DNA from 3 places in the Agarivorans gilvus genome. Region 3 is predicted to be linked to each of the others. Evidence: predicted binding sites of a transcription regulator. Region 3 holds the regulator's gene; each other region holds the start of a gene.
What was found. Region 3 encodes MetJ, which represses methionine synthesis genes. Its sites were predicted from a motif close to TAGACGTCTAGACGTCTA; they were not measured.
Positions count from the first base shown of each region.

Region 1: a site for MetJ is predicted at 2,086-2,103, ahead of metK (methionine adenosyltransferase). Genes of this name have one in related genera too.
Region 2: a site for MetJ is predicted at 2,156-2,173, ahead of metF (methylenetetrahydrofolate reductase). Genes of this name have one in related genera too.

Region 1 is NZ_CP013021.1:1,810,889-1,815,320, reverse strand. Features, by position in the region: gene rsmE (16S rRNA (uracil(1498)-N(3))-methyltransferase) at 1-233, opposite strand, end outside; gene AR383_RS08465 (SprT family zinc-dependent metalloprotease) at 337-813, opposite strand; gene metK (methionine adenosyltransferase) at 894-2,045, opposite strand; gene clcA (H(+)/Cl(-) exchange transporter ClcA) at 2,197-3,618, opposite strand; gene tkt (transketolase) at 4,235-4,432, shown strand, end outside.
Region 2 is NZ_CP013021.1:2,095,908-2,100,339, reverse strand. Features, by position in the region: gene AR383_RS09940 (glycoside hydrolase family 9 protein) at 1-184, shown strand, start outside; gene AR383_RS09935 (substrate-binding domain-containing protein) at 460-1,485, shown strand; gene greB (transcription elongation factor GreB) at 1,553-2,035, shown strand; gene metF (methylenetetrahydrofolate reductase) at 2,188-3,090, shown strand; gene AR383_RS09920 (hypothetical protein) at 3,174-3,581, opposite strand; gene AR383_RS09915 (T6SS effector amidase Tae4 family protein) at 3,578-4,018, opposite strand; gene AR383_RS09910 (hypothetical protein) at 4,170-4,432, opposite strand, start outside.
Region 3 is NZ_CP013021.1:3,197,416-3,201,847, forward strand. Features, by position in the region: gene AR383_RS15070 (ABC transporter substrate-binding protein) at 1-496, opposite strand, end outside; gene AR383_RS15075 (hypothetical protein) at 1,461-1,907, opposite strand; gene metJ (met regulon transcriptional regulator MetJ) at 2,079-2,378, opposite strand; gene metB (cystathionine gamma-synthase) at 2,532-3,689, shown strand; gene metL (bifunctional aspartate kinase/homoserine dehydrogenase II) at 3,719-4,432, shown strand, end outside.

The DNA.
Region 1 (4,432 bases), 1.4 Mb from region 3:
AGCGGTGATTCGCTGGGGTTGCTAGTCACCGCGGTAATTTTTACCGTGACTTGTTTTTTATTGGCTTGCTCAATGCTGGCTGCGTAGTTGTTACCATCGTTATTAAACAGTTCAAGCATTTGGCCTGCTTCCATTCGAAGCACTCGACCGACATGGTTGGCTGCATCGGCTTCAAGTTCAACTAATTGCTCCAGTGACAGAGCTTGAGAATGATAAATACGGGGAATTCGCATGGTGGAAAGTCGACTCCATTTTGAGACTGCGAGAGCTAGCTACTTGACTGGCAAAGAATAAACCTATTGTCTGCAGATTCCTAGAGCGTAGCCTATTAAGCCCTTAACTATTGTGTTGAAAAATCAGCCGCTGACGGCATTGCTTACAACAATATTGGGCTCCTTGTAACACCTTGTTATGGCGGCGTATGCCAAGTTGATGCTGCTGACAGGCACATTGATAAGTAAAGCTTTTCATCGGCATCTCAGAAAGGGAATAGCGATGGGTGGTGTGTGGAGGGCAATTGAAGACCTTAAGCATTATGCTTTGCCATTCTTTGCCGTGAGGCTTAACTCGGCCGTAGAGTGCATGACAGATTAAATGCGCCACTTCATGGGGCACGGTATGGCGTAAAAAATCTTCACAATCTTGCGCATAAAAGTGAGCATTAAAGCGCAAGCGCCATTGGCTGAGGTTGGCACTGCCTGCCACTTTACTCAGGCGTTGTGAAAGGACTATTTCCGGTCGGGCAAAAGGCTGCTTAAAATACTGCTCTGAGAGTAAGAAACATTGCTCGACGCGGTGCTGAAGTTGCTGCATTAGCCGGCCTACGGTTTGGAAAATAAAAAGCCGAAAGGAACTATACCCTTTCGGCTTATTTTAGCTAGTGAACAGCGGGCTTAAAGGCCGGCTTCACTCTTTAGCTGCTCTGCTTTATCGGTTTTTTCCCAAGGGAATTCTTCACGGCCAAAGTGACCGTAGGCCGCGGTGGCTTGATAAATTGGACGTTCTAAATCAAGCATTTTTAGAATGCCGTAAGGGCGAAGATCGAAGTGCTTGCGTACTAGGGCAATCAATTTGTCTTCTGACAGTTTGCCAGTGCCAAAGGTTTCGATGCTAATGGAAGTGGGTTCTGCTACACCAATCGCGTAAGACACTTGGATTTCACAGCGGTCGGCAAGCCCAGCAGCAACAATGTTTTTCGCTACATAACGACCAGCATAAGCGGCGCTGCGGTCTACTTTTGATGGATCTTTACCGGAGAAGGCACCGCCGCCATGACGCGCCATACCACCGTAGGTGTCTACAATGATTTTACGACCGGTTAGACCACAGTCGCCCATTGGCCCGCCAATTACGAAGCGACCAGTTGGGTTAATGTGGAATTGAGTGTCTTTGGTAAGCCATTGCTCTGGTAATACTGGTTTGATGATTTCTTCCATTACTGCTTCACGTAAATCGGCAGTTGAAATGCTGTCACAGTGTTGGGTAGATAGAACCACAGCGTCTACACCGGTAATAATGCCATTCTCATAGGCAAAGGTGACCTGTGATTTAGCATCGGGGCGTAACCAGTCAAGGGTGCCATTCTTACGTACTTCAGCTTGGCGTTTTACCAATAGGTGTGAGTAAGTAATTGGCGCAGGCATTAATACTTCGGTTTCGTTGGTGGCGTAACCAAACATTAAACCTTGGTCGCCAGCACCTTGGTCTTCTGGGCGGGAGCGGTCAACACCTTGATTAATATCGGGGCTTTGCTTACCTACTACGTTAAGGACTGCACAAGAGTCGGCGTCGAAGCCCATATCTGAATGGGTATAACCAATTTCGCGCACGGTGCTGCGAGCTAATTCTTCAATATCAACCCAAGCAGAGGTGGTGATTTCTCCGCCCACCATTACCATGCCGGTTTTGACGTAGGTCTCACAGGCTACACGGGCCTTGGGATCCTGCGTTAAAATTGCGTCCAGCACTGCATCTGAAATTTGGTCAGCAATTTTGTCGGGATGTCCTTCAGAAACAGATTCTGAAGTAAATAAATGAGTAGCCATGTTTCGATCTCGTCAATTAAATTTTAAACGTATGGATGTATTACCATCTGGACGTCTATTTTAGTTCGCAAATTAAATTTATCAAATTTATTTGCACTACCAGGGTGTTTAATCTGGTAGTGCGAAAATGGAACGGGGCGGGGAGCTAGGCTCAGCTCTCTTCTTTGGCTTCTTTGGCTTCTTTTGCTTCGTTGGCTTGGCGTTTAATTTCGGGATTATTTCTAAGGGATTGTTTAAGTAGCTCAGAATACAGTGGTTTACCTTTGAGGATCTGAGCAATCAAGGTGGCGCCCATACAGGTGACTAACAGCGGCAAAATAAGCTGGTAGTTGTCGGTCATTTCTACCACCAAAATAATCCCCGTTACCGGTGCTCTTACCGTTGCGGCAAATAAGGCCCCCATGCCCGCTATGGCGAAAATTCCTGGTTGGGGAATTAAATCTGGGAAATATATTGCCATGAAGTTGCCGTAGGCTAATCCCAATAAGGTGCCCAAGGCTAACATGGGCGCAAATACGCCACCAGGAGCTGCTGAAGCGAAACAGGCGATGGTAGCAAATAAACGCAGGGCAAAAATAAGCAGCAAGATGCCCCAAGTAGTAGGGTGTAAAAATAGCTCGGTAATTAACTCAATGCCGCCGCCAGTCAGTGAAGGGCTAAACTGTTGCAGCATAGCGAACACTGCACCAAACAGCGCGCCGGTGATGACCACTCGGCTTACCTTGCTCGCCTGCATTTGGCTGACTTTATCGGTGGTATATAAAATCCATTTATTGAAATACACCCCCACGATGCCAAAGATAATCCCGAGAAACAGGAAAAAACTCAAAGATACTAAAGAGGGAACGTCAAAGTGGGGGACATCCATGACGGCGTCTTGGCCATGTAAGGCTCGCATTACGATAGTGGCCACAGCACTGGCCACGGTGACGCATTTAAAAGAGGTAATGTTGTAACGAAACTGCGGGCGCATTTCCTCAATAACAAACAGTATTCCAGCTAAGGGAGCGTTAAAGGCTGCGGCTAAACCTGCGGCCGCGCCTGAGGCGGTAAGAATATGAGTGGCATGCTGGTAACGTTTAGCACTGCCGGCAAACATATTTCCCACTGAGCCGCCAATTTGAATAGAAGGGCCTTCGCGACCTAAGATCATGCCTGAGCTAATGGTAAATGCGCCGGCAATAAATTTAATCGGGAGCACTCGTCTCCAGCGAATATGGTGCAGGCCATCTAGCGCGCCTTCTAGGTGGGGAATACCGCTTCCAGCAGCCTCTGGAGCAAAACGGGCGGTGAGCCAAAAGCCAAAGGCGGTCATCGCTGCGCCTACTAAAGCCGCTCCTGCAATGACTAAGACGGGGTTTAGCTCGCTGCCTGCGAATAAATCTAATCGAAATGCACCTATTAATTGAATCGCTTGCTCAAATAAGGAAATCACCAAGCCAACCACACCACCAATAATTCCCGATAGCCCAATTAGAATCATGTAGTCATAGCGTGTGGTGTAAAACAGAGGTGTGGCGCGGTGTTTCAGTAATCCACCTTGAAAAAACCGAAAATTGGGTGATTTAGGCATTTATTCTTTAAAACCTTAATATGTTTAGCGCGATTCGATGTTCGATTGTCGATGAGCTGAAGTCCTACTCATCGCCTTTGTGTCCTCTGGCTACACATTGCATATGCGCTGAGCCGGGTGGAGCGTTAACTAGCAAGAAAAAGAATAGCAGTGGTAATGGGGAGGTAAGTTGCTTGCCTGTGGCTTACCGAGAATTAAGCTAATCCTTTAATCGTGAGCGCTGTTATTGCTTACTTTACACCTAGCTCGAGAGGCGCCAGTAGGGTACGGAATTTTTCATTCTACACACATGATTGTAATCAAAGAAATGTGATCGCTGTCAATCAATTCATTTGATTAATATTTTTACAGTTAATTGTTTTGTAACTGGCGTTGTCCTTGGGTAAAAATTCTGCGCCTGTTCGGCAGCTCTCGCTTATACACAGAATTTGTGGTGAGCTTTTGGGTTTTGGCGGTTTTGCTCAGAATAAAGCTGACTTATTTGGTCATTTTCATTGTTTTTTTAGCTTTTCCGTGAAAAAGCCTCAAGAATGGGTTGCAGTTTTAGTCCTCTCTTTGTGACAATGTGCCGATTATTTTTAGACCCCCTTCAACAACGATTATTCAGGAGCAACACATGTCTTCTCGTCAAGAGCTGGCTAATGCGATTCGCGCATTAAGCATGGACGCCGTTCAACAGGCTAATTCTGGCCACCCAGGAGCACCTATGGGAATGGCGGATATTGCTGAAGTGTTATGGCGTGACTTTTTAAAGCATAACCCCAACGACCCAAATTGGGCTGACCGTGACCGTTTCATTTTATCTAATGGCCAT
Region 2 (4,432 bases), 1.1 Mb from region 3:
ATCAGGTGGACCTAACTCGATGTCCTTTAGTGACCCGATTGCGGCAGGTTTAAAAGGTAATTGTATTGGTCAAACCTGTTGGGCCGATGAGATTGGTGCATGGTCGCTAAATGAAATTACCATTAACTGGAATGCTCCCTTAGTGTGGGTTACAACGGTATTAGATGAGCATCGTTTGAAGTAGTTACTAAGAAAAAAGTTAATAATATGGGCCAGCTTATTGCTGGCCTTTCTTGCTTGTTTTTTTGAGTTTTAATCATAGATGTTGTAAAAATAAGAGCGTAAGAATGTGATCTGTTACTGTGTTCTATCGCTCAATTTTATTTGAAACAAGTGCTTTAAGCATTTCACGTATATAGTGGTCGTAGGAAGTTTTATCTCTTCTGTTACCGACTGTTATAGGCATGTAAAAAAAAGAGAGATAAAATGCGGACTCGAGTTAGTTGTCAGAGAATAAACGTGAAAGATAAAAATAAAGTAGGACAGCGTTCAACCGTATACGATGTCGCAGCCTTAGCCGGAGTATCACCTAGTACAGTATCTCGGTTTATGAACCAGACTACCTATGTATCAGATGCTAAGCGCAAGCAAATTCAAGCTGCGATGGCCGAGTTAGGCTATAAACCAGGGCAGCAAACGGGAGTAAGTTCCAGCAGCCGAACTATGACCATTGGTGTATTGGTGCAAGATCCCGACAGCCCTTTCTATTCATCTATCCTAAACGGCATCGAAGAGGTGTTACTCGCTCAGGGCTATTCTCATATCATTGTTACTGGCCACTGGAATAGTGAAGAAGAGATGGAGTCGATGCAGTTGCTCTTGTCGCGCTCGGTGGATGGCATCATCATCGTCACCGGTGGGTTAAGTGATGAACAACTGCTTGAATTTTCAAAAAAACGGCCGATAGTTGCCTTAGGGCGGGCTTTAGAATCGCCGCGTTTGCGTTCGATTAAAATCGAAAACTCGGTGGGCGCTTACATGGCCACTAACCACCTGATTCAACTTGGCCATCAAGATATTGTGCACATTAAAGGGGCCAAAGGTCACCCCGATACTCAGCAGCGTTACGAGGGCTACTGCCAAGCTATGGAGCATGCAGGCTTGCCAGTGAAATTACAGCTAGTTGAGCAAGGGGACTTTACCGAACAGGGGGGCTTCGACGCAGTGCAGCGTTTGTTAGCCAGTAAGCGTCCATTTACTGCTATTTTTGCGGCAAATGATTTAACTGCTTATGGAGCTATGCAGGCTTTATATCAAGCGAAGCGAGCGGTGCCAGAGCGGGTGTCGGTAATTGGCTTTGATGATATTCCCAGCTCGGCTTTCTTTATTCCGCCGCTAACTACCGTGCGTCAGCCAATTTTTGATACAGGCTATGCGGCGGCATTAACCATTTTAGACATGTTAAATGGCGGCGAAGCTCATAACTTCCGTATTCCTCCTATTGAGCTGGTTAAACGCGAAACCACTCAAGCTAGGGTGGGTTAATTAAGCTGGTTATTGTTGGGCCTGAGTCGTTTATAATTGACGATTCAGGCCTTTTTCTATGAGCACCATGAAATCCAATCTTATTACTCGTGCCGGCTGGCATAAACTTGACCAAGAACTCAAATACCTTTGGAAGGTTAAGCGTCCTGAAGTAACCCAAGCGGTATCGGAAGCGGCTGCTCTGGGCGACCGTTCGGAGAATGCCGAGTATAAAGAAGGCAAGCGAGAACTGCGCCGTATAGATTCGCGCTTACGCTTTTTAACTAAGCGTTTAGATGCACTGGAGATTGTTGACCATCACCCCCAGCAAAATGGCAAAGTATTTTTTGGTGCTTGGGTAGAGTTGGAAAACGAAGCTGGCGATATTGTCCGTTATCGCATCGTCGGTACCGACGAAATTGACCCCAAGCTAGGATATATCACTATTGATTCACCGATGGCGCGCGCCTTAATTGGTAAGCAGGTGGATGACGAGGTATTGGTTAAGACGCCCTCGGGAGTCAAAGAGTGGTGGGTTAATGTTATCCAATACCAGCCGTTCGAGGATTAGCTAATGGTTTTGTTTAGCTGAGAAGGATGAATTATCTGATGTTGAAAAAAATTCATCTAAAGCTAAGTTGAAGCTGAACAAGATTGACTAAGATGAACTTCTCTTTATTATCTAGCGGTATAGACGTCTAAATGTCTTTTATGGAGAAGGTCATGGGATTCCAGCACGCACAACATATCGAAACACTAAACCAAAGTCTCAGTGAACTGAATCGAGCTATTAATGTCTCGTTTGAGTTTTTTCCACCTACTACCGAGACGATGGAGCAAACTCTGTGGGCCTCGATTGAGCGTTTGCAAACCCTTAAACCTAAGTTTGTTTCGGTGACTTACGGAGCTAACTCGGGCACGCGTGACCGCACCCATAAGGTGATTAAGGCGATAAAAGAGCGTACCGGATTGGCAGCTGCACCGCATTTAACTTGTATTGATTCTACTCCCGATGAGTTGCGCCAAATTGCCCGAGATTACTGGCAAAGTGGTATTAAACACATTGTGGCGTTACGTGGTGATTTGCCTCAAGGTGCGGCAAAACCGCAAATGTATGCCAACGACTTAGTTGCCTTATTAAAAGAAGAGGCTGATTTTGACATCTCGGTCGCCGCCTATCCGGAGGTGCATCCCGAAGCGAAAAGTGCTCAAGCGGATCTGTTGGCGCTAAAGCGTAAAATGGATGCCGGAGCCAATCGTGCCATTACCCAGTTCTTTTTTGATGTAGAAAGCTACCTGCGTTTTCGTGACCGTTGTGCGGCCATTGGCATTGAAGGTGAAATTGTTCCCGGTATCTTGCCGGTATCGAATTATAATACCCTGAAGAAATTTGCTTCCTTCGCCAACGTTAAAGTGCCTAAGTGGCTGCATAGCCAATTTGCTGGTTTGGAAAATGATCAAACCACCCGTAATTTAGTCGGGGCCAGTGTGGCGATAGAGATGGTTAAAGTATTATCGCGTGAAGGTGTGCAAGACTTCCATTTCTATACCTTAAATCGCTCCGAGCTTTCCTATGCCATTTGCCATACTCTTGGCGTGCGTCCAGAAGCGGCTGTACCTGCTTAGCTGCTAATGCTGCGAAGTGATAAAAAGCCTAGCAATGCTAGGCTTTTATGTAGCTACAAACAACAATTTGTATGAAACATACCTTACTTCCAGTAGCTCAAGTAAACCTTGGTATCAATGTGTAGCTCGCTACAAATTAGTAAACCATTTAATGGTTTACCGACGGACTCGGGACTGCCATTCTTGTCAAGCTTAACTCCTATAGACTGCAATGAGCAGTGGCTTAAGTTTTCAACATTCCATTCTGCTTGCTCATTTTTAGATATTGCTTTTCCTATTAACACTGCTATTTCGGCGCCGTTTATCGTTTTTGTTTTAAGGGTACCGTCGATATTAATAGACCAAGTGCAATCGGGTTTTAAAGGAGTGTTAATAACTTTTTTCATGGAGGTGATAACGCATGTATCGTCGCCTGATAAATCTGGCAGCATGGGTTCATTCGCGTTGGTATAAGAAGTTAACAGCATTACGCAGACAAAGAATTTTTTCATGATTTCATTTCCCAAAACCAAATAGCATCGCCGTAATCAATCCAGTCTGGAGCACCACCTTTCATATCTGTACCATTCCAAACATCAATGTGGTCAGTACTGCCCCAGCCATTTTGGACAAATATAATCCCTTTACGATGCTTTAGCTTTGCTGCTCTATTGGTTTTTATTATTTCTTTTGTGCCAAAGAAGTAAGGAGGACTGTCCAACCAACTGGCCAGTTCTTGAGCTGCTAGAATGTGTCTTGGAGAATGCTTTAACCCTGGATAGCATCGGCGTTGAGGGAATTTCTTGTCAAAACCACTTGTATCTATACCTGATTTTTCAAGAGCAACTCCCATTCTAATTGCACATTGATTTTCAAATAGAGAAGTATTGCAGGGGCTTTTAGGGTAAGGGTGGTTCTTCCATAAGTTTGCAAATTGAATCGTTGGCATTGTAAATCCATTACTATCAAAAAACTTCGATATATTAATAAAATTATAAATAGAGTGCAAAGATTGCAAGGTCGTTTCTCTAAAGCGGGTAATTTGAAATGAGCAGGTTTAGATTTTGTTTAAACAAACTCACTTTAGTGCCTTGCACCTGCTACATAAACAGCGCGTTCATCCCAGAGCATATCAGCCACATCAGTACCGCGTAGTGCCAATTGTTTTTCAGCAGTTGGCGGCTGGAGAATTGGTAGCGCGACATCATGGTTAGGCCTACGCCAGATAGTGGACTACTGCCTGCTGATATCGCCCAAGAGCTAAGAAATAAGAAGCCGAGTTGGCTGGGGTCTGGTTCAAGGGGGAGTAACAAGGGGCTGGCCACGGCAATGCTTACCACCGGATGCACACCTAACATACCTG
Region 3 (4,432 bases):
CGGGATTAAACGGAATGCCAATGCGTTTTAGCTCGGGGAGAAATTCTTTCATTAATGCGAGGTGTTGTTTCACATTCACCATGTCACTCAAGCCTGTCACGTTACTGCCAGGCTGGTTTAAGCTGGGTACTACTTTAGCGCCAACAGGGTCGGTAACCACCGAAAACACCACTGGGATATCTTGGCTAGCGCTAACGGCTGCTTGGGCTGAAGGTGTGGCAATGGCCACAATCACATCGGGTTGTTCGCCCACTAACTTACGAGCAATTTGGGCCGCGATAGCGGGCTGACCTTGAGCGCTTTCGTAGGTGAATCTCATTTTATCACCTGCGTAGCCGTGCTCTTCTAAGTAAGTTTTAATGCCATCACGTACGGCATCTAAGGCTGGGTGTTCAACAATGGCGGTGGATACCACGTAAACAGGTTCGGCATGCAGTGAACTGACCGCCAAACTTGCGCTTAATAGCATGGTTTTTAACACAGCATGTAGTTTCATAAATAGGTCCCTTTATTATCTTTTTCTATGGTGTTTGCGTTGCGGCATAGTTTACTTCACTGGTTAGACGCTGAAAACGGCTAGTATCAGAAAGCGAGAGTTTTATTCTTGGTTTTTGCGAGCAAACTCTAAGCCTTGCTGCATTATGACTTAAGAACAGCGGCGCGTCTGTGGGAAATAGCCAGTGGCGCTAAAGGCGGTGGTGATGTTGGACAGAAAGCAGCTTAAGTCACTTGCTCAGCGAGTAACAAATTTACCCGCCGAGGCATCAGCTAGTCGACTTAGCTAGCCCGCTTAAGCGAAAGGAATAGCCGAGCTTAAGGGCGGTTAATCGTCGTTATCTTGTTCGGCTAGGGTGGCTTTTTCTAAAGCGGGATCGGGTTTGTCTTTTTGTAGGTCGTGGAAAATGTTAGATAAGTATATCGAACGAAGAAGTCAAAATTACCGTATTGTTTTTCTTTCTTTATTCTTACCGCATAGTTACTGCCACCTTTTTGCTAAGCTATGGTCGGTGAAGCTTAATGATGTCACCGAAGGCGAAATATGACTGTCTTTAGCTTAGATTTTTATGAATAATATGGTCAATAATTGTGGAGTGCTCAAAAGCACAATGTTAAAGTCGAACCATAAATCATACTTGGTAAGCACACGGAGAGTTTGGTGTTGTTAAAGCGCAGAGTTTTTTGGTTAATTGTTGTAGCGGCGTTGTGTAGCGGACTGTCTTGGTATTTTATTGATAGTACTTCGGATCTAGTACTTGCACATTGCCTAATTGTTTTTTCAGTCGCCTATGATGTAATCAAGCATAGGCGAGTGAAAGTAAACTAGTAATTCGAACTGGTTTTTGTAGATGGTGCGGTTGCCAACATTCGTCCTAGCCCATCAGGAAGATCCTTTAGTGCATGTTGACTAGAATGTTTAGAGGTATTAATTACGTTGCCCTTAAAGTCTTTGGTTATTGTCGTTATGGTTTGAGTAAGTATTCTCGCCATATACGGGTGGGGGAATAAGAGAATTCATGGGTGAAGATAAGCTCATAAGTCCAGCCTCTTGCCATTCTTGGGTAAGGTATTTGAGCTTGTAATTCGTCCTTTGCAATGGCTGCCAATGTTCCAATCGCCATTCCTCCAAAACCACTTGTAGCTACTGTTACTCCAACGGTTAATAAAGCAGTACCAAAGTGGCCAGCTTGGCGAATGGTTTTTTCCCATTCCATGTTCCAGCGAGTGGCGCTTTCATCTGTTGGGAATTTATAAGTATGTGATTTAGTGCTGGTAGATTTCTGTCGAACAAAGCAATTAGGCGCTTTTCCTCTGCCTATCCAGTGTCCACCATCAGTCCAGTTTAATCTGTTAGCACACTTAGTTTCTAATTGTTTTCTTTGAGCAGCTGTTATTGTTTGAAGGTTCACGTTTGACTCCGATGTGTAAACTTATATTTTTATCAATATAGGCAGCTGAAATCAAATACTCCTTATTAAATAATGAAGTTAGCTAGACTTTATTAACTAGCTATTCATCTAAATTCAATGCGTTTAGGTTCACTTAGAAAAAAGCCGCTAAATGAGCGGCTTCCGAGTATCTTATTCTTCTTTATCTTGCTCGGCTAGGGCGGCTTTTTCTAAGGCCGGATCGGGTTTGTCTTTTTCTAGGTCGCTATCGTCAGGGAGGGGTTGACCAGTATAAGCGTGCAAGAAGGCCTCGCAGAGTAACTCACTGTTGGTGGCATGGCGCAAGTTATTAATTTGTCTGCGGGTACGCTCATCTGTGAGTATCTTTAATACCTTTAAAGGAATTGATACTGTGATTTTTTTTACTTGTTCGCTTTTTTTTCCGTGTTCAGCATAGGGGCTGATCCACTCACCGTTCCAATCTGTCGACATATTTGCAATACACACCAAACTAAAGAAACCCTATTGTAACGGGGGAAATGTCACTTAGCAATCCAACAGCAAAGACATTTAGACGTCTAGAAGTGTTGACGTCCTTTTTGCTAGTGGTAAAGTGGCAGGATATTTTGAGGGAGTAAATCAGCCATGTCTTTAAAAGATCTTCAGGCAGCAACCATTGCGGTGCGCAGTGGTATAGAAAGTGACAGCCAACATGGGGCGATAGTGCCACCTATTTATTTGTCGAGTAATTATAGTTTTGCTGACTTTAACCAGAAGCGACAGTTTGACTATAGCCGCTCAGGTAACCCTACTCGTCAATTGTTAGCCCAAGCGATTGCTGATCTGGAACATGGTGCAGGGGCGGTGATAACCAATACCGGTATGTCGGCGGTGAATTTGCTTACCGCGTTGCTTGAGCCTGGAGATTTGTTGGTGGCGCCTCATGATTGCTACGGTGGTAGCTATCGCTTGTTCGATAGCTTAGCCAAGAAAAATGCCTTTGAAGTGGCCTTTGTCGACCAAAATGATCAGCAAGCTTTAAGCGCGTTGTTAGCCAAGAAACCTAAATTAGTGTGGTTAGAAACGCCCAGTAATCCTTTGTTAAGAATTGTTGATATTCAAGCTATCGCGGCTCAAGCCCATGCGGTTGGCGCTTTGTTGGTGGTAGACAATACCTTTTTATCTCCTGCCTTACAAAATCCGATTTTGCTGGGAGCCGATATAGTGGTGCATTCGGCGACCAAATATATCAATGGCCATTCTGACGTAGTAGCGGGCATGGTGGTGGCTGCAGATGCCGAATTGGCTGAACACTTAGCGTGGTGGGCGAACTGTTTGGGCTTAACCGGTTCAGCCTTCGACTCTTATCTTACCTTGCGTGGCCTGCGCACTCTTAAAGCACGCATGAACGTGCACCAACAAAATGCCCAAGCCCTAGTTGCTTGTTTGCAACAGCAGCCTTTAGTTAGCGCAATTTACTACCCTGGCTTGGCAGAGCACCCCGGTCATGCTTTAGCTAAAGCCCAACAAGCGGGCTTTGGTGCTATGTTTAGTTTCGAGCTGAACGTAGATGAAAGCAAAATGGCGGCTTTCCTTAAACAGTTAAAGCTGTTTTCTTTGGCGGAGTCTTTAGGTGGTGTTGAGACCTTGATTGCTCACCCTGCCACTATGACCCATGCAGCGATGTCGGCTGAGGCCTTGGCGGAAGCGGGGATTTCTCAGCACTTATTACGGGTGTCTGTGGGCTTAGAAGACGCCCAAGATTTAGTCAATGATTTACAGCAGGCCTTTGCTCACTTGTAGTCTAGCCAGCATAGATAGAGAGGTTAACCATGTCGGTAACTAGGCATGTACATAAATTTGGTGGCAGTAGCTTGGCCGATGCCGATTGTTTTAAACGCGTGGCGGCAATTGTTCAGGAACATAGCCAGAAACAAGATCTCATCGTGGTTTCTGCTGCCGGCAAAACCACTAATCGTTTATTGAATATTATTGAGCTGGCGAAGCAAGCCGATAATGCGGCGGCTGAAGCCTTAGCGGCGCTGATCGATTTTCAAAGCAAGCTGGTGACTGATTTGCTTAGCGAGGCTCCGGCTCAGCTTATATTAAGCGAACTGGATAATGAGCATCGCCAAATCGCCGCTGTTTTAGAAGGCGAGTTGGATGTATTTAACGGTAATGAAGTGCTTTCTTTTGGTGAGCGCTGGTCAGCTCGCTTATTAGCGGCCTTACTTTGTGAACGCGATTGCCAAGCAGATTGGTTGGATTCGCGACAGTTCTTCAAAGCTGAATACGCAACCCAACCGCAAGTGGATGCTGAGCAAAGTGCTCCCCTGCTGGCCAAATGTTTAGCGGAAAAAGCCGCTTGCCGTATAGTGGTTACCGGGTTTATTTGTAGCGATAGTCAGCAACGCACCGTGACTCTAGGACGCAATGGCAGTGATTATTCGGCCACAGAATTGGCGGCCTTAGCGGATGCCGTGTCTACCACCATATGGAGCGATGTAGCAGGCATTTATAGTGCCGACCCGCGCTTGGTGAAAGAG